DNA from 4 places in the Priestia sp. P5 genome. Region 1 is predicted to be linked to each of the others. Evidence: riboswitches for the same ligand, from Rfam matches in the RefSeq annotation. Region 1 holds a riboswitch; each other region holds the start of a gene.
The links. Region 1 has a riboswitch for cyclic di-AMP ahead of MMB69_RS04055 (APC family permease). Riboswitches for the same ligand answer to the same signal wherever they lie in the genome.
Positions count from the first base shown of each region.

Region 1 (4,251 bases):
TCAAGCTTTAGATAGCTTCCAATCAAACGAAGTTATGGTTTCTGCATTAGGTGAACACTTAGCAGAGCACTTCGTTGAAGCGAAAGAAATCGAGTGGGATATGTTCCGTACACAAGTTCATCCTTGGGAACGTGACCAATACATGAGCCAATATTAATTCCTAAAAGTCCGAGAGATCGTTTATACGTTCTCTCGGACTTTTTTGTTTTTCAAAATGAATAACATTCTGCATGCGTATATTAAATATCGAACTAAGCTGTTCATAAAACAAGTATAGCTGCCTGTCGTACAATTTACGGGAGGCTTTTTATTGTTTTGTTAGATACAGGAAAGAATTTGGTTATATAAATTAAAAAGGATAAGCTTTTTGTCTCATTGAATCTATATGTAAAAGTAGTGTATAACAGATAGAGAGATTGTTTATGCGTTCACTCTGCACTTCAGTATAACTTCAGAGAATTTTCAGCCAGGCGTAGTGTTATTAGAAAATACTGTTGGAGAGGAATGGAATGAAAATGCAAGAAGGAAATTTTTTCAAAGGTTTAGTAATAGGCATATTAATAAGCATTCCAATTTGGATTATTCTCATTGTTATAGGCGTTCTGCTTTTTAAATAGGTCCTAACGTTATAAAGATCAAAAGTGTTAGGTCGAAGAAGATCCGCACGATGAATCGTGCGGATTTTTTTATTGGTAACGTGAACGTAGATTTCATCTATTTAGTTGCTTCTAGCTGTTGATTGGAGGGCAGGCGAAGACTCCTGCGGGAAAAGCGGAATAGGTGAGACCCCGCAGGAGCGTAAGCGACGAGGAGGCTCACCAGCCGCCCGCGGAAAGCGAAGTCTTGCACGGAAATCAACAGCGGTGTCACAAGCAATCCCTACTAGAGCACTTGTCCCATTTGTTCGTTTTTAGATTGGAGTGGTTTCGTTATGGCACAATCTCCTTTTTTAGTAATTTTTCACTAAGTAGGCTAGTAACTGTAGCACTTTTTTCCCTCATGCATATGTTAGCAATAAGGAGGGACAAGTAATATGAAAAAAATTTATCTCGATGCAGGACATGGTGGGGCAGACGTAGGAGCAGTTGGAGCGAATGGATTGTATGAAAAAAACCTAGTTTTGAAAATTCAACAATATTTAATAAGCTATTTAAATAGCACGTACAGTGATTTTACGATTAAAACCACTCGTACCACAGATGTTTTTTTATCGTTATCTCAGCGCGCTTCTCAAGCTAATTCGTGGGGCGCAGACGCATTTATGTCTATTCACGTAAATGCCGGTGGAGGAACAGGGTACGAAGATTATGTTTATAGAAGCGCTAGCAATGCCAGTAAAACGTTTCAATCGATTGTACACGGCCAAGTACAGCCAGCGCTGCTGTCGTATAATCATCCGAATCGCGGTCGAAAATCAGCCAATTATGCGGTGCTTCGCTTAACAAATATGCCCGCAGTACTCACTGAAATAGCTTTTATTGATAACAGTACAGATGCAGCACTTCTTCAAAATGAAGCTTTTTTAAAAAGCATGGGTGAATCGTATGCAAAAGGAATTGCCGTATATTTAAATTTACCTCGTCGTGCAGTTCCAAATCCATCCCCATCTCCAACACCAAATCCTTCACCTTCTGAACCGGGTACAAAAACGTATACGATCAAGCAAGGAGATACGCTTTACAGTATTGCACAGAAGTACAACATAACAGTACAGGCGCTTCAAGAAGCGAATACAGGGCTTTCTGATCCTTTAACACTACAGGTTGGAAAAACAATTGTTATTCCTTCAGGAACTTCATCAACACCAACACCAACACCAGCACCGCCTTCTGAACAATATCCACTTCCCAATGGAATTTTAAAACAAGGCGATTCTGGAGAAGCTGTGAAACAGCTTCAAAGAGCATTAAACGCGGTTAATTTTAAAGTAGGGTCAGTAGACGGAATATATGGAGTTCAAACGAAAGATGCAGTCAGACGTTTTCAGCTTGTGTATCTTCCTTATGATGTAGATGGCATTTATGGTCCTCAAACGAAAAACAAGCTAGCAGCTGTTTTAAAAGCAAAAAGTTAAAGCAAGAAGGTCTTCTGTAAGCAGGCAGAAGGCCTTTTGTTTTCCCATTAAAAGCGTCTTAAGCACTATTTTATAATTTACGTAAAATAATGCTTTACAAACCATTTGTACGGGAGTATATTATCTAAGAACAAAGGATAGTTATGAACGAAACATGTTATCAATCATACTCTTTAACCGAAAATTATATTGACCTGTTATCGCTTAATTCGTCAGGAGTGGGGGACCCAAATTTGTGCATTGTCACTTGGGGTGAATCCTTTTTTAAAGGTAGGGCTACTCTCATAGCCCGAATCCGACAGCTAACCCCATAAGCGTTTTGGAGAGGAGGTTTAAGCTGTGTAAAAACGCTGAGAACCCTTAGTGTTTTTTTTGTGCGCTTTTTTAACATAAAAAAGTATTTTTTAGGAATAATATCACTTATTCGTGAACTTGTAACGGAGCTTAGCAATGAACAGTAAATAGTAGCTAGGCAATCATCGGAGGGAAATTACGTGAACTATTCAGTTCTCAAAAGATTATTGATTGGAAAGCCGCTTAAAACAAAAGAGTTAGGCGATCAAAAGCTTAGTAAGCTTAAAGCACTGGCTATTTTATCATCAGATGCCTTATCTTCAGTGGCTTATGGAACAGAACAAATTTTGATTGTACTTGCAACAGTAGGCGTCCTTGCCTATTGGTATTCAATTCCAATTGCGATTGGGGTATTGGTGCTGCTGACGGCTTTAATTCTTTCATACCGTCAAATTATTTATGCGTATCCGCAAGGCGGAGGAGCTTATATTGTTTCCAAAACCAATTTAGGAGAAAATCCCGGGCTTATCGCTGGGGGATCACTGTTGGTAGATTATATTTTAACAGTTGCTGTGAGTGTTTCAGCAGGAACCGATGCTTTAACTTCGGCTTTTCCAACGCTGCATCATTACAATGTAGTAATTGCGTGTTTGCTGGTGATTTTTATTACCGTCTTAAATTTACGTGGTGTAACAGAATCCGCTTCTGTATTAGCTTATCCGGTTTATTTATTTGTTATTGCTCTTATTTTGTTAATAGCGGTAGGCTTGTTTAAAATAGCGACAGGTCAAGTTTCACCTGAGCTTCATCCCTCTCTCGGTACAGTAGTGCCAGGTATTAGTTTGTTTTTATTATTAAAAGCTTTTTCATCAGGGTGTTCGGCATTGACAGGTGTAGAAGCCATTTCAAATGCAGTGCCTAACTTTAAAGAGCCAGGTGCAAAAAATGCTGTTCATACATTAATGCTGATGGGCGGTATTTTAGCCGTTTTATTTTCTGGCATCACGTTTTTAGCTTATTGGCTTGGCATTTCTCCAAAAGCAGATGAAACGGTTGTATCACAAATTGCATCGAGTGTGTTTGGACGAAATGGATTTTATTATTTTATTCAAGGCACAACAGCTCTAATTCTAGTGCTAGCGGCGAATACGGGCTTTTCTGCTTTCCCTTTGCTGGCTGTCAACTTATCTTCTGATAAATACATGCCAAGAATGTTTCAAATTCGTGGTGATCGATTAGGCTATTCAAATGGAATTGTGACCCTTGGAATTGCTTCTATTGTCTTAATTGTAGCTTTTAAAGGAGCGACTGAACAATTAATTCCTCTTTATGCAGTCGGGGTGTTTATTCCATTTACGCTTTCTCAAACAGGCATGATTGTCAAATGGCTTAGAGAAAAGCCGGCCGGCTGGCAAGGGAAGCTAGCCATTAACTTAATTGGGGCCCTCATTACCTTAACGGTGCTAATTATTTTATTTACAACGAAGTTTTCACAAGTATGGTCCGTGCTCATTTTCTTACCGGTTATTGTCTATATTTTTCATCGCATTCATACGCATTATGAAGCGGTAGGAGAGCAGCTTCGCATTAAGCAAGGAGAAAAGATTGGAAAGCTTGAAGGAAGTGTAGTCATTGTTCCTGTAGCAGGAATGACAAAGGTAGTAGAAAATTCATTAAATTATGCACGAACGATTGGTGATACCGTTATTGCAGTGCATGTGGCCTTTGATCGAGAAAGCGAAAAGAAAATGGAAGAGAAGTGGGAGAAGTGGCAGCCTGATATTCGTATTGTTACGTTTCATTCTCAATACCGCAGCTTAGTGCGGCCGCTGTTTCGATTCATCGATATGGCTGAGGAAAAAGCGCGAGAAAATAACATGGCC
Region 1 is NZ_JAKWFJ010000001.1:791,984-796,234, forward strand. Features, by position in the region: gene glnA (type I glutamate--ammonia ligase) at 1-157, shown strand, start outside; gene MMB69_RS04045 (hypothetical protein) at 723-914, shown strand; gene MMB69_RS04050 (N-acetylmuramoyl-L-alanine amidase) at 1,034-2,074, shown strand; cyclic di-AMP (ydaO/yuaA leader) riboswitch at 2,266-2,406, shown strand; gene MMB69_RS04055 (APC family permease) at 2,569-4,251, shown strand, end outside.

Region 2 (4,251 bases), on a different contig from region 1:
GCTTCAATTAAAGAAAGTAAAACCGACTCTAACAAAAATTCTCCTCCTCATGTCATTAAATCTAAGACTGCAAAACTATAATTAGCCGATTGATAGATAAAAACCAATGCGGCATAGTTTTTTCCTTTCCCTCTTTACGTATTACGTACTACAAAAGTTTCAATAAAAAAAAGCGCTAGTTTTATCCAGCGCTTTTATAGTTTAAAGTTAATTTGAATAATACCTACTTTACGAAGAGCATCGTATAAAATAACTAAAGCCGGTCCTAAAAATAATCCGACAAAGCCTAAAAGTTTAAATCCAATGTACAAACTAACTAGTGCAGCCAAAGGTGAAATGCCCATATTTGTAGAAAATACTTTTGGTTCTACTACACGTCTTACTACCGTAATGACTCCAAATAGAATAAATAAGCCGATTGCTAATGAGTCATGTCCTTGAGTAAGAGCAAAAATCCCCCATGGAACGAGCACCGAGCCTGTCCCAAGGATTGGTAAGATATCGACAATTACAATTAATAAACTAAGAAGCGCGGTATACGGAACATCTAATAGCCAAAGCCCTACATAAGCCATTACAAACGTCATGACACTTAAGATAATTTGTGCCTTGATAAAACCAACCCCCGCTTGGATAAGCTGAGTGATGACAACTTGTAGCTTATATTTCGTTTCTTCTGTTAAAAATGACTTAATTTTATTTTTAATAGCAGGCAGCTCAAGGCTGATAAATACAAGTGCTACTAAATAAATAAGAAACTCTAATAGAAACCCAGGAACAGTAGCGGCAAAGCTAATGATGATTTCTACGGTACTTTTTAATAGAGAATCTAATGAATTTACGGTTTTTTCAAGCGTGCGCTCGATAGAAGAAATCACTTCTGTAGGAAGAGCGTTTGAATAGTATTTCCACTTAATAATAGTTGGATAAATCGCGGTTTCATAGATTTCTTTTACAAAGGAAGGCGCTATTTTTGAAAGAGCAACCACTTGCGTAACGATTGTCCGAACAATAAAAAATCCAATAAGTATGAGCGAAACAACATATAAAATGAAGGTCATAAGCACTGCATAGACTCTCTTCATTTTAAAAGATTGATGCAATTTTTGAACAATACCCTCAAGTGCTAATGCTGTTAATAAAGCAAACACAATCGGTAAACTGTAAGGGATTAACAAACATACGATTACTATCGAGGCGATGACCCATATTCGCTTTTTCCACATACTCTACTATCCCCCTACTAGCTAAGCTATCTCTATATTTACTGATAAAGAAAGGAACCAGTGACTGCTTTATGTAAGAATAAAATTTGGATATTTTTATACCTGATGTTACATATTATAGGGTCAATTCCCATAATAATAAAGGGATTATTATGAAAAAAGCTACTTATTCTAATTTTTTGAATAGAATAAGTAGCTTTTTAATTTATAAATTAGCCGGCCCTCATGACCTCTGTACCTTTTTTAGGGTCAAATTTGCCTTCTGATTTAGACATTACAATTGCTGCTAGTGTGTTTCCTACTAAGTTAACAACCGTACGTGCCATATCCATGATTCTGTCTACTCCGGCGATGAAGGCTAATCCTTCTGCGGGAACACCGATTGTTCCAAGAGTAGCTAGTAATACAACAAATGATGTTCCTGGCACTGCAGCCATTCCTTTAGATGTAACCATCAATACAAGAATGAGCGTCAGCTGTTGAACGATCGTTAAATCAATACCATACACTTGCGCTAAGAATAACGCTGCAATCGCTTGATAAAGAACGGAACCATCTAGGTTAAATGTATAACCGATTGGTACAACGAACGATACGATAGCTTTTGGACAGCCCATCTTTTCAAGTTTTTCCATAATACGCGGAAGAACTGTCTCAGAGCTAGATGTACTGTATGCTAACAACAGTTCATCTTTCATATAGCGGAATAAGTGGAAGATGTTAATTCCTGCCCATTTCGCAATTCCTCCTAATACAACAAGTAGGAAGAAAATTAGCGCTAAATAAACTAAGATAACAAGCTTTCCTAATGAAAGGAGTGAATCTAAGCCAAATTTTGAAACCGTTACACCAATTAAAGCAAATACACCAATTGGAGCCACTTTCATTACAAGGTTTACCACGTGAAACATTGCGTGAGAAACGCCGTCGAAGAATTGTACAACTGGCTTTCCTCTTTCCCCAATTGCTGCTACTCCAAGTGCAAACAACACTGTAAAGAAGATAATTGCTAGCATGTCTCCTTCAACAATTGACTGGAAGAAGTTTGTCGGAACAATGTGTAAGAAAGTTTCAGCCACTGACTTTCCTTCTTGCTGTTCGGATGTTTCAACGTATTGTGAAATATCACTCTTCTGTGCTGAATGAATGTCTACACCTTGCCCAGGGTGAAAAATATTAGCAATCAATACACCGATTACAATTGCAAAAGTCGTAATAATTTCAAAATAGAGAATGGTTTTAACGCCGAGCTTTCCGACCTGTTTACCGCTCCCTGCTCCTGCAACTCCAACGACTAAGCTTGAGATAACAATTGGAATAACAATCATCTTGATTAATCTTAAAAATAGGTCTCCTAGCGGCTGTAGGTATGTTACTACACGCGGATCGTTAAACCAAATTACCCCTACAAGAACACCAAGGATTAAACCGGTAAAAATCTGCGTAGCCAAACCAAAACGAATTTTTTTCATAGATGTACCTCCCCAAAGATGTATGACATTTGTATATACTTTTCTGAAAAAACAAAAAAAGACTATTCTTAAGAAAGAACAGCCTTTTACTTACGCTATTTTGGGCTCTTTCTCTCAATGAAGCAAACGGGGTTAACTGTCGGATTCGGAATTGAGAGTTTCCTACCTTTTGTAAGGATTCACCCCAAGGCAGCTTTACTGCCGATAATGATTCCCCCGCTCTATACGATTAAGCTTATTATTCAGTTTTTATAAAATTAAAACGATCTATACGTTGTCATACGTTTTTTACAGTCAATAAAACTAAACAGAAGTCTTACTTTTACTTAACTTTATACTGCACAAATATTAATTTACTATTTTTCGACACGTTTTGTCAATACCCATGTTTATAAAACGCTTTCAAAAGGCGATAATATATATTTATGCAAAAAAGCTATTGCAACATTGCAATAGCTTTTTCTTGCTCTTTGAGTCTCTATTAGAAGTTTAAAGGACTAAAGAACTCGCGTGTTTATTTTATAAAAATACAAAATATAGAATAGCTGCTAAAACAATTCGATATAGTGCAAATGGTACTAATTTGATACGATTAATTAATTTCAGGAAAAAGCGAATAGATACCAGCGCAAAAATAAAGGCGCTGATAAAACCAGCAATAAAAAACGGTAGCGCATCTGATGTGAAATACTGCCAGTTTTTAACCAATGAAAGTCCACTTGCTCCTGCCATGATTGGCACTGCCATAATAAATGTAAAATCTGCGGCTGCCTTATGGCTCATTCCAAGAAGAACTCCTCCTGAAATCGTTGAGCCTGAGCGAGAAAAGCCTGGCCAAAGAGCAATACATTGAAACAGTCCTATACCCAGTGCTTGTCCATAAGACATTTGGTCCACCGTTTCTACACGCGGACGTTTAGGTCCAAACAAATCTGCTAGAATCATTAATACAGCTCCGACTACTAAGCCAATTAGCACCGTATTTAAAGAAAACAAATGTTCATCAATGTAATCATCAAACAAAAGTCCTAACACTCCTGCGGGTAACAGCCCAACAATTACCTGCATTAAATTCAAGCGATTTGTCGGTCCAATTGGAGCAGCTGGCTTTTTTCCCAATCCTAATAAATTAATAAAACGATCTTTAAAAATAACAACTACTGCTAAGATCGACCCTAGCTGAATAACAATTTTAAATGTATTAGCTACTGGAGATGAAAATAATTCTTTTGAATTTAACCACAGGTCATCCACAATAATCATATGCCCAGTTGACGAAACAGGAGCAAACTCTGTTAAACCTTCTACAATCCCTAAAATGATTGCTACAATAATTTCCCACATAAAGCTATGTACCTTGCCTTTCTTTCAAATTAATAAGCTTATCGCTTCGTTTTACATGCTCAACTATTTTCCTATTTTGACACTTGCTTTTTTATCATAATTGTTAAAACTATGAAATACAATGTGTATTTGCAAAAAGATAAGAATCTTTAATAATTTGTAATAAAAACCTTACATGCTATAACCAAAAAAACAAGATATCAGCTTTT
Region 2 is NZ_JAKWFJ010000008.1:30,435-34,685, reverse strand. Features, by position in the region: gene MMB69_RS26095 (DedA family protein) at 1-35, opposite strand, end outside; gene ytvI (sporulation integral membrane protein YtvI) at 195-1,226, opposite strand; gene MMB69_RS26085 (cation:dicarboxylate symporter family transporter) at 1,439-2,698, opposite strand; cyclic di-AMP (ydaO/yuaA leader) riboswitch at 2,805-2,944, opposite strand; gene MMB69_RS26080 (undecaprenyl-diphosphate phosphatase) at 3,218-4,042, opposite strand.
Region 2: linked by a shared signal. The riboswitch ahead of MMB69_RS26085 (cation:dicarboxylate symporter family transporter) and the one ahead of MMB69_RS04055 (APC family permease) in region 1 are both predicted to bind cyclic di-AMP.

Region 3 (4,251 bases), 190 kb from region 1:
TCTCCCTCTTTTATAGATGTTTTAAAAAAACAGCACATCGGAGAGAGTAGTGAGCCCATTAAAATGGGTAAAGTCTATTATATTCTTATTTTAAAACAAAAAGATAAAAAAACGGAATCAGAAGTCAAAGAAGAAATGATGAAAGAACTTGTTTTGAATCATATCAACCGGTATATCCAGGATGAACTGCCAAGGTTCCACGTGACTTTCAACCTTAGGTAGTTCCCTTTTATATAGATTGATTGTTTTCAAAAAGCAAGCAGGTAAAAGAGCTTTCTATTAATAGAGAGCTCTTTTACATTTTTAAGTAGACAGAAATGTCGTCACCTGATAAAATGAAGTTGTAAAACTTTCATTATTCGGAAAATTTATACCCTCCAGCTTTGGAGGGTTATTTTTTATGCTGTTGGACGAATAAAAGAGCTTGGGACAAAAGTAGTTTAGTGGAAAGAAGATCCGAACGATGAATCGTTCGGATCTTTTCGTTAGTATGGTGAACGTATGTTTAATCTATTTATTTGTTTCTGGCTGTTGATTGGAGGGCAAGGCGAAGACTGACACGGAAATCAACAGCGGTGTCAAAAGTGATTCATACGAGCTTATTGATTCCATTGATCCCATTGTTCGCTTTTCGATTGGATTGCTTTCGTTACGTTTCAATCACTTTTCATCTTTTAAATGGCTCAGTAATCCAGGAGACATCTCCACGTGAGAAAGGGCGATGTGTGAAATCGTTTTAGCATAAGGTGTAATTTCGTTAATAAATTGTTCGAGTACGTGCAGGTGGGGAAGCTGAAGCTTTGTAATAAAGCAGGCTTGCCCGGCGATGCGTTCACAGAATAAAGCGTAGGGATACTGAGAAATAAATCGTTTAAAACGCTCGTGCTCGCCGTTTTTCATAGTTACTTCAATAAAACACGATACAGGCAGGTGCATCTTTTCATAATCAATATCAATCGTATATCCTTTTATAACGCCAAAGCTTTCTAGCTGCCTTACTCGCTCTGCCACCGAAGGGGGAGACAGGTTAATTTGTTTTCCTAGCTCTCGTAAGGAAAGGCGGCTGTTTTGCTGCAGCGCCTGTAAAATCGATAAATCAATTTCATCAATTTTCAATTGAAAACCTTCTTTCTCATTAACGTTTCATTTGATTAGTAATAGTAGCTAAGATGTTTTATATGTAATCTAAAATTTCCGTTTTTCTTACTATAATAATTAAAAAGGAGTGAGTAAAAAATGGCAAGAGTTTTGTTAGCAAACGAAGAGGGAACAAATTTTGAAAAAGCACTGAATTTAATTCCGCATGTAAAAAGATTGTATGATGAGCTTTACGACACGCTTTGGAACAGCGATATAGTAGGAAAAGAGACTAAGGAAAAAATTAGGCTTTATCTAGCAGGTGTTAACGGCTGTGAGACGTGTATGAGCATGTCATATGTAGGGGATGAGACGCTTAATCAAAAAGTGTTAAGAGAAAAAGAGCTGGAAGAAAAAGATCGGCTGCTGTTTCGATTTATTGATGTATACCGGGTGCGTCCAAGGGAGTTGACCGATGCTGATATGGATCAATTAAAGAAATTTTACAGTGATACGCAGCTGTTAGAGCTTTTGGCTGTTATTAATTTATTTGATCAATTTCACAAAATGATTGTCAGTTTAGATTTATATGATTTTTGCAGCTTGCAGCGCAAGTGAGGTCTTCGCTAAAAATATCTTGACAGACAAAATTCACAGGAGTAAGATAGCTTTCGTGAAGTGAAACGTATCATGAATCGAATCGATTATTCTAAAAAATAGATCATAGACATTTGAATAAAAATCGCTTAATCCATTACGGAGCGGAGGACCCATTATTTACGCACATATTGTGCTCCGGGGTGAATCCTTAAAAAGGTAGGGTTACTCTTAAAACCCGAACCCGACAGCTAACTTCGCAAGCGTTTTGAGGGGGAAGAGTGTGGAAAAACACAGGAGCCTTCCTGTGTTTTTTTGCGCTTTTTTTAAGAAAAAGATGTAATTTTTTAGAAAAAGTATAAGCTAAGAGAACACACAGCAGTTGAAGAAAGGAATAAATACACTATGAAAAAACAGTTTGCTGTATTGGGATTAGGTCGTTTTGGAGGCAGTTTGGTTGAAGAGTTTGCTAATCTGGATGTGGATGTGCTCGCTATTGACCGCAATCAGGAGGTAGTAAATAAATTTAGCAACTCAGCTACATATGTTGTCCAAGCAAACGCGATTGATGAAGCTAGCTTAAAGGGGCTAGGTATCCGCAATGTTGATCATGCGCTTATTTCGTTTGGAGATGATATCGAAGCAAGTGTGCTCGCAACGATGCTTTTAAAAGATATGGGCGTTAAGCAAGTATGGGTAAAAGCAGTGAATATGTATCATCAAAAAGTGCTCGAAAAAATAGGAGCGGACAAAGTTATTCATCCAGAGCGCGATATTGCTAAGCGTATTGCTCATCACGTGGTGTCAGAAAAAATCATCGATTACATTGAATTGTCAAAGGATTATAGTATTGTCGAAATTGTCGCTTCTAAGAAACTTCATAATAAAACGCTGTTTGATTTAAACATTCGTGCCAAGTACGGCTGCAACATTATCGGCTTTCAGCGAAAAGACGGGGAAATGGTGATTTCGCCTACCGCGCATGAAATAATTGAACAAGGAGATATGCTGATTGTTATCGGACATAATCGCGATTTGAACCGTTTTGAAGAAGAAGGAGTTTAACTGATGAAAAAACAAATCATTAAACTCACCCCTCCGCAGCTGCTTGTCTCCATTTTTGGCGGAGGAATTATTATTGGTGCTCTTCTATTGATGATGCCTGTTTCTACTACTGAGCCAATCCGGTGGGTAGACGCCCTTTTTACATCTACTTCCGCTATGACAGTGACCGGCTTAGCCGTCGTAGATACAGGTACGCGTTTTACCGTCATCGGTCAAACAATCATTATGCTGTTAATTCAAATAGGCGGTCTTGGCATTATGTCATTTGCCGTGTTGATTTTTATGATGCTAGGTAAAAAAATTGGATTTAAAGAGCGTATGCTCGTTCAGCAGGCATTAAATCAAACGAGCGTCGGCGGAGTTGTCCTGCTAGTTAAAAGGCTGTTTATCTTTTCATTTTTAATTGAGTTTATTGCACTTATTTTTTTAGCGATACGCTGGGTTCCGGAATTCGGATGGTCTAAGGGGCTGTTCTTTAGCTTGTTTCATTCAATTTCAGCTTTTAATAACGCAGGGTTTGGACTACTGTCTGATAACTTAGTGCAGTATGTTGGAGATCCTATTATTAACATAACGATTTCTTTTTTGTTCATCATTGGCGGGTTAGGGTTTACCGTTCTTGCTGATATGTGGGTGAAAAAATCGTATAAAAAACTAACGCTGCATTCAAAAATTATGATTATCAGCACGTTTGCGATTAATGTGATTGCCATGCTTTTTATTTTTTTCTTAGAGTACAGCAATTCGCATACGCTCGGAAATTTATCATTAGGAGACAAAGTATGGGCTTCTTATTTTCAAGCGGTAACGACAAGAACCGCTGGATTTAATACAATTGATTTAGCTCACCTGCATGACGCAACGGTTTTTTTAATGGTCTTATTAATGTTTATTGGTGCAGGAAGTGCGTCAACAGGAGGCGGTATTAAACTAACAACGTTTGTGGTGATTGTTTTTTCTGTATGGGCATTTTTACGAAGCCGGGAAGATATTGTGCTGTTAAAGAGACGACTTCTTCCTCTTCACGTGTTTAAGGCACTAGCCATCACGATGATTTCGATTATGTTTGTGTTTGGGGCCATTTTTCTGTTAAATATTTCGGAAAATCTGCCGTTTGTAAAAATTATGTTTGAAGTTGTTTCTGCGTTTGGAACAGTAGGCTTATCGATGGGAGCGACTCCTGAACTTTCATACTTTGGCCGCGTGATTATTGTTTTTATCATGTTTTTAGGAAAAGTGGGGCCATTAACGCTTGCGTTTTCATTATCTAAGCAAAAGCGTGAAGCCGTTCGTTATCCAAACGAAGATATAATGCTAGGGTAGAAAAATCGCCTTCGATGAGGCGATTTTTTTATATTATTTATACGTTCAAGACATATAAGAGGTTACGCACAAAACAGTTGCGATGAATAAAAAGAAGGCAAAGACAAGAACAATGGGCAATTTGGAATGTCGGCGCATTAAAGGTCCCCCTTTTTTATAGTAAAAAATCTCTTACTATATATAACGAAA
Region 3 is NZ_JAKWFJ010000001.1:981,306-985,556, forward strand. Features, by position in the region: gene MMB69_RS05010 (peptidyl-prolyl cis-trans isomerase) at 1-222, shown strand, start outside; gene MMB69_RS05015 (Lrp/AsnC family transcriptional regulator) at 661-1,116, opposite strand; gene MMB69_RS05020 (carboxymuconolactone decarboxylase family protein) at 1,237-1,695, shown strand; cyclic di-AMP (ydaO/yuaA leader) riboswitch at 1,811-1,955, shown strand; gene MMB69_RS05025 (potassium channel family protein) at 2,080-2,739, shown strand; gene MMB69_RS05030 (TrkH family potassium uptake protein) at 2,743-4,062, shown strand.
Region 3: linked by a shared signal. The riboswitch ahead of MMB69_RS05025 (potassium channel family protein) and the one ahead of MMB69_RS04055 (APC family permease) in region 1 are both predicted to bind cyclic di-AMP.

Region 4 (4,251 bases), 870 kb from region 1:
GAATCCACCGTATCACCTTTTACTACAGGTGCAGATTTGTTCATTATCATCACTCCCTATGAAAAGTATAGCATGCTTTTATACGCCTTATCATACATATGTAAAAAGAAAAATGCTATAATAAAACCATCGTTTTACATGTCAGATTGCATGCTAAAAAGATCAGATAAAAATTGATGTCAAAACAGATCAATTAAGTGAAGTAAAGAGAGGAAGAAAAAATGAGTAAGCAAGTTATCGTTTTTACCGGAGGCGGAACAGCTGGACACGTAACACCAAACATTGCCATTATGAAAGAATTAGACAGTGAAAAATGGGATATCCATTATGTCGGTTCTCACAATGGTATCGAGAAAGAATTAATTACAAAATTAAACGTTCCATATCATGCAATTTCAAGCGGAAAGCTGCGTCGCTACGTAGATATGGAAAATGTAAAAGATGTATTTCGAGTAGCAAAAGGAGTTGGCGATGCACGTCGCGTGCTGAAAAAACTAAAGCCTTCTCTTGTGTTTTCAAAAGGCGGTTTTGTCACAGTTCCTGTTGTAATGGCTGCTAAATCGCTAAACATTCCCGTGTTCATTCATGAAAGTGATTTAACACCGGGACTGGCAAATAAAATTGCGCAGAAATTTGCCACTAAAATTTTTACTTCTTTTGATGAAGCGGCAAACTATTTTCCAAAAGAAAAAGTGCAGGTTGTTGGTTCACCTATTCGAAAAGAATTATTTAGCGGAAGCGCAGCGAACGGGGAAAGCTGGCTTCGCTTTTATGATAAGCGCCCAATTTTAACGATTATGGGCGGAAGTTTAGGAGCACGCCGCATCAATGAAATTGTTCGAGAATCCTTGCCTGAACTGCAAAAGAAATTTCAAATTGTACACCTGTGCGGAAAAGGCAATATTGATACAAGCCTTGAAAAAGAGTCGGGCTACCGTCAGTTAGAATACGTAAATGAACAGCTTCCGGATGTTCTAGCAGCAACTGATTATGTGATTACACGCGGCGGATCCAATGCCATTTTTGAGTTTTTAGCTCTTCATAAACCGATGATGATTATTCCTTTATCAAAAGCACAAAGTCGCGGAGATCAAATTTTAAATGCACAATCCTTTAAGAAAAAAGGCTACTGTATGGTTGTAGAAGAAGAACAGTTAACAAAAGAGCTGTTTTTGCGTGAAGTAAATGAGCTTCAGCAGCAGGCAAGTACGATGAAGCGTACAATGCGTGAAGCAACAAAAACGGATGCCATTTCAATTCTTGTAAATGAAATTGAGAAAATGAGCTAAAAAAAGCGTTCTTATCGAGGAGATAAGAACGCTTTTTTTTCTTTGAATCTATTATTTTAAAATAATGAATAAACAGCAAAAAATAAAGCTTTTAAAATTTCAAAAAATGTTGTTGACAGTAAAATTTAACAGGAGTAAGATTACTCTCATGAAACGTTCCACAGTGAAACGCTGAGTCTTTCCTGAAAGAGAGGGAAAGAGCGGAGGACCCAATTATTAGGGGTGAATCTCATAATTGAGTAGGGTTACTTTCTTGACCCGAACCCGTCAGCTAACTTCGTAAGCGTTAAGAGAGAGGATGGTGTAATGGTGGTCGTTTTCTATAACAGCGGATAGCGCGTTCCTTTCAAAATATAGGTGAAAGGAGCGTCAAGATGCATATATCTAAGCAAATGATTCAAATGATTGAATATCGAGCAATATGCGATCAGCAATCTTTTGATCTAGCAAACCGCTATTTGTCTACGTTAGCTAATCAAAGTATTAAACGCAGCAGTAAAAAACATAATTAAGCCTAAAAATTAAATAACAAATATACGCTTAATCAATTATGAGCGGGGGACCCAATATTTTGTACGTATGTACTAGGGGTGAATCTCTTAACTGAGTAGGGTTACTTCCATAACCCGAATCCGACAGCTAACTCCGTAAGCGTTTTGGGAGTAAAAAAATTCGTGTCGATCACGGCTTATTTGTCGTGCATTAAACCGCGGAAGAGGACTCTCTTCTGCGGTTTTTTTAATGAAAAAAATAGGAGAGCAGGTTATGTCTGCACCGTAAAGAGGATATAGTAGGGCTTTTAAAACGAGATCAACAATACGTGAGGAATAAACAATCAAAAATAACCTTTCGCAGCTAGCTCACTTGGGCGTGATGCTTTACGCACAGAAACAGTCACTACACTTAATCATTGGTGGTAAGAAACAGTTAGGAGGGAGCAACTTGGATATGATCATGCTTGGAACGCTTGCCATATTAACAGCTGCTATGTACGGAATTATTTGCTGGTCGTCTCATGTAGTAGACGAAAGAGAGGAGAAGTGAACATGTCGTTCATTTTGTTAGGTATTTCAGTTCTCGTTTTAATTTATTTAGTATATGTACTGTTAAATCCAGAACAATTTTAATAAGCGGAGGAATAAAACGTGGGGATTTTTCTACTATCAGTTGCGCTGCTGCTTGTTTTTGTAGCGCTTATTGCAAAGCCCGTAGGTATTTATATAGCGAATGTGTTTTCAAACGATAAAAACACTAGCTTGATAGGGAAGATAGAATCGGTGATGTTTAAAGCGGCAGGAATTAAAGGGCATAATCAGACGTGGAAGCAATATGCACTTGCTCTCGTTTTGGCGAATACGTTTATGATTTTTGTGGTGTATCTTATCTTCCGGTTTCAAGGGGTACTGCCGCTTAACCCAAGCCACATCAAAGGAATGGATCCGGCCCTTGCTTTTAACACGGCCATTAGTTTTATGACAAATACGAACTTGCAGCACTACAGCGGTGAATCAGGTTTGTCTTATTTCTCGCAGATGGCCGCCGTTGTATTTATGATGTTTGCTGCACCAGCAACGGCACTTGCAGTAGCAATCGCTTTTATTCGTGGGTTGGCAGGGAAGGAAATGGGAAACTTTTTTGTTGATTTTGTGAAATCAATTACGCGTGTTTTACTTCCTATCGCTTTTATAACAGGCATTTTATTTGCGTTTTTAGGTGTTCCTCAAACGTTAAGCGGAACGGTGACTGCCCATACATTAGAAGGGGCAACACAGCAAATAGCAAGGGGACCAGTTGCTTCTTTTCTTTCAATCAAAGAGCTAGGCAACAACGGAGGAGGGTTTTTTGGTGTCAATTCGGCTCATCCATTTGAAAATCCTAACGCGTTGAGCAATGTATTACAAATTGTCCTTATGCTTTTATTGCCAACCGCACTTCCTTTTACGTACGGAAAAATGATCGGACAGCGTAAGCAAGGTCGCATCTTGTTTGTAGCGATGAGTATGCTGTTTATCGTTATCTTAAGCACAGCGTTTGTAACAGAGTGGGGCGGTAACCCTAGACTTGATGCTTTTCATCTAAATGAAGCGAGCGGTTATATGGAAGGAAAAGAAGTCCGGTTTGGTGTCGGTATGTCAACTCTGTACGCCATCGTGACGACAGCAAGTGAAACAGGCGCGGTTAACGCGATGCACGATACTCTTACGCCTCTTACCGGGTTGTTAACGCTTGGAAATATGATGTTAAATACTGTATTTGGCGGTGTCGGAGCAGGATTTATGAATGTCATGATGTACGTCATCATCGCCGTATTTTTATCAGGTTTAATGGTTGGAAGAACCCCGGAATACGTAGGTAAAAAAATTGAAGGAAAAGAAATGAAGCTAATCGCCGTGACGCTTATTCTGCAGCCGCTGTTAATTTTAGGGGGAACCGCCGTAGCGCTCACTACTCATTTAGGAATAGAAGGTATATCAAACCCAGGCTTTCACGGCTTAAGTCAGGCACTGTATGAATTTACATCGTCAGCAGCAAACAATGGATCTGGTTTTGAAGGACTCGGTGACGCAACGCCGTTTTGGAACATTTCTACGGGAATTGTTATGTATATTGGACGTTACTTCGGACTAATTACGATGCTGGCGGTATCAAGCTCACTAGCATCTAAGCAGCTTGTTCCTGAAACACCGGGGACATTTAAAACGGATACGTCTTTATTTAGCGGCATTTTAATTGGAACTACCGTTATTGTAGGGGCACTTACGTTTTTCCCAGTGCTTGTACTTGGGCCGGTTGCTGAGTATTTGACACTGTAATTAAGAAAGCGGAGGATTATAATGAATAAACGGAATTTTACGAATAATCTTGAATTTGATCGTAACAGTCACATTCAAGGTGCTGTAGATAAACAAACTTCATCGATTTTTATTCAATCAGTAAAGCAGGCTTTTATCAAGCTAAGTCC
Region 4 is NZ_JAKWFJ010000001.1:1,661,020-1,665,270, forward strand. Features, by position in the region: gene MMB69_RS09160 (CHY zinc finger protein) at 1-44, opposite strand, end outside; gene MMB69_RS09165 (undecaprenyldiphospho-muramoylpentapeptide beta-N-acetylglucosaminyltransferase) at 222-1,289, shown strand; cyclic di-AMP (ydaO/yuaA leader) riboswitch at 1,449-1,591, shown strand; gene MMB69_RS09170 (hypothetical protein) at 1,664-1,801, shown strand; cyclic di-AMP (ydaO/yuaA leader) riboswitch at 1,817-1,957, shown strand; gene kdpF (K(+)-transporting ATPase subunit F) at 2,336-2,416, shown strand; gene kdpA (potassium-transporting ATPase subunit KdpA) at 2,441-4,102, shown strand; gene kdpB (potassium-transporting ATPase subunit KdpB) at 4,124-4,251, shown strand, end outside.
Region 4: linked by a shared signal. The riboswitch ahead of kdpF (K(+)-transporting ATPase subunit F) and the one ahead of MMB69_RS04055 (APC family permease) in region 1 are both predicted to bind cyclic di-AMP.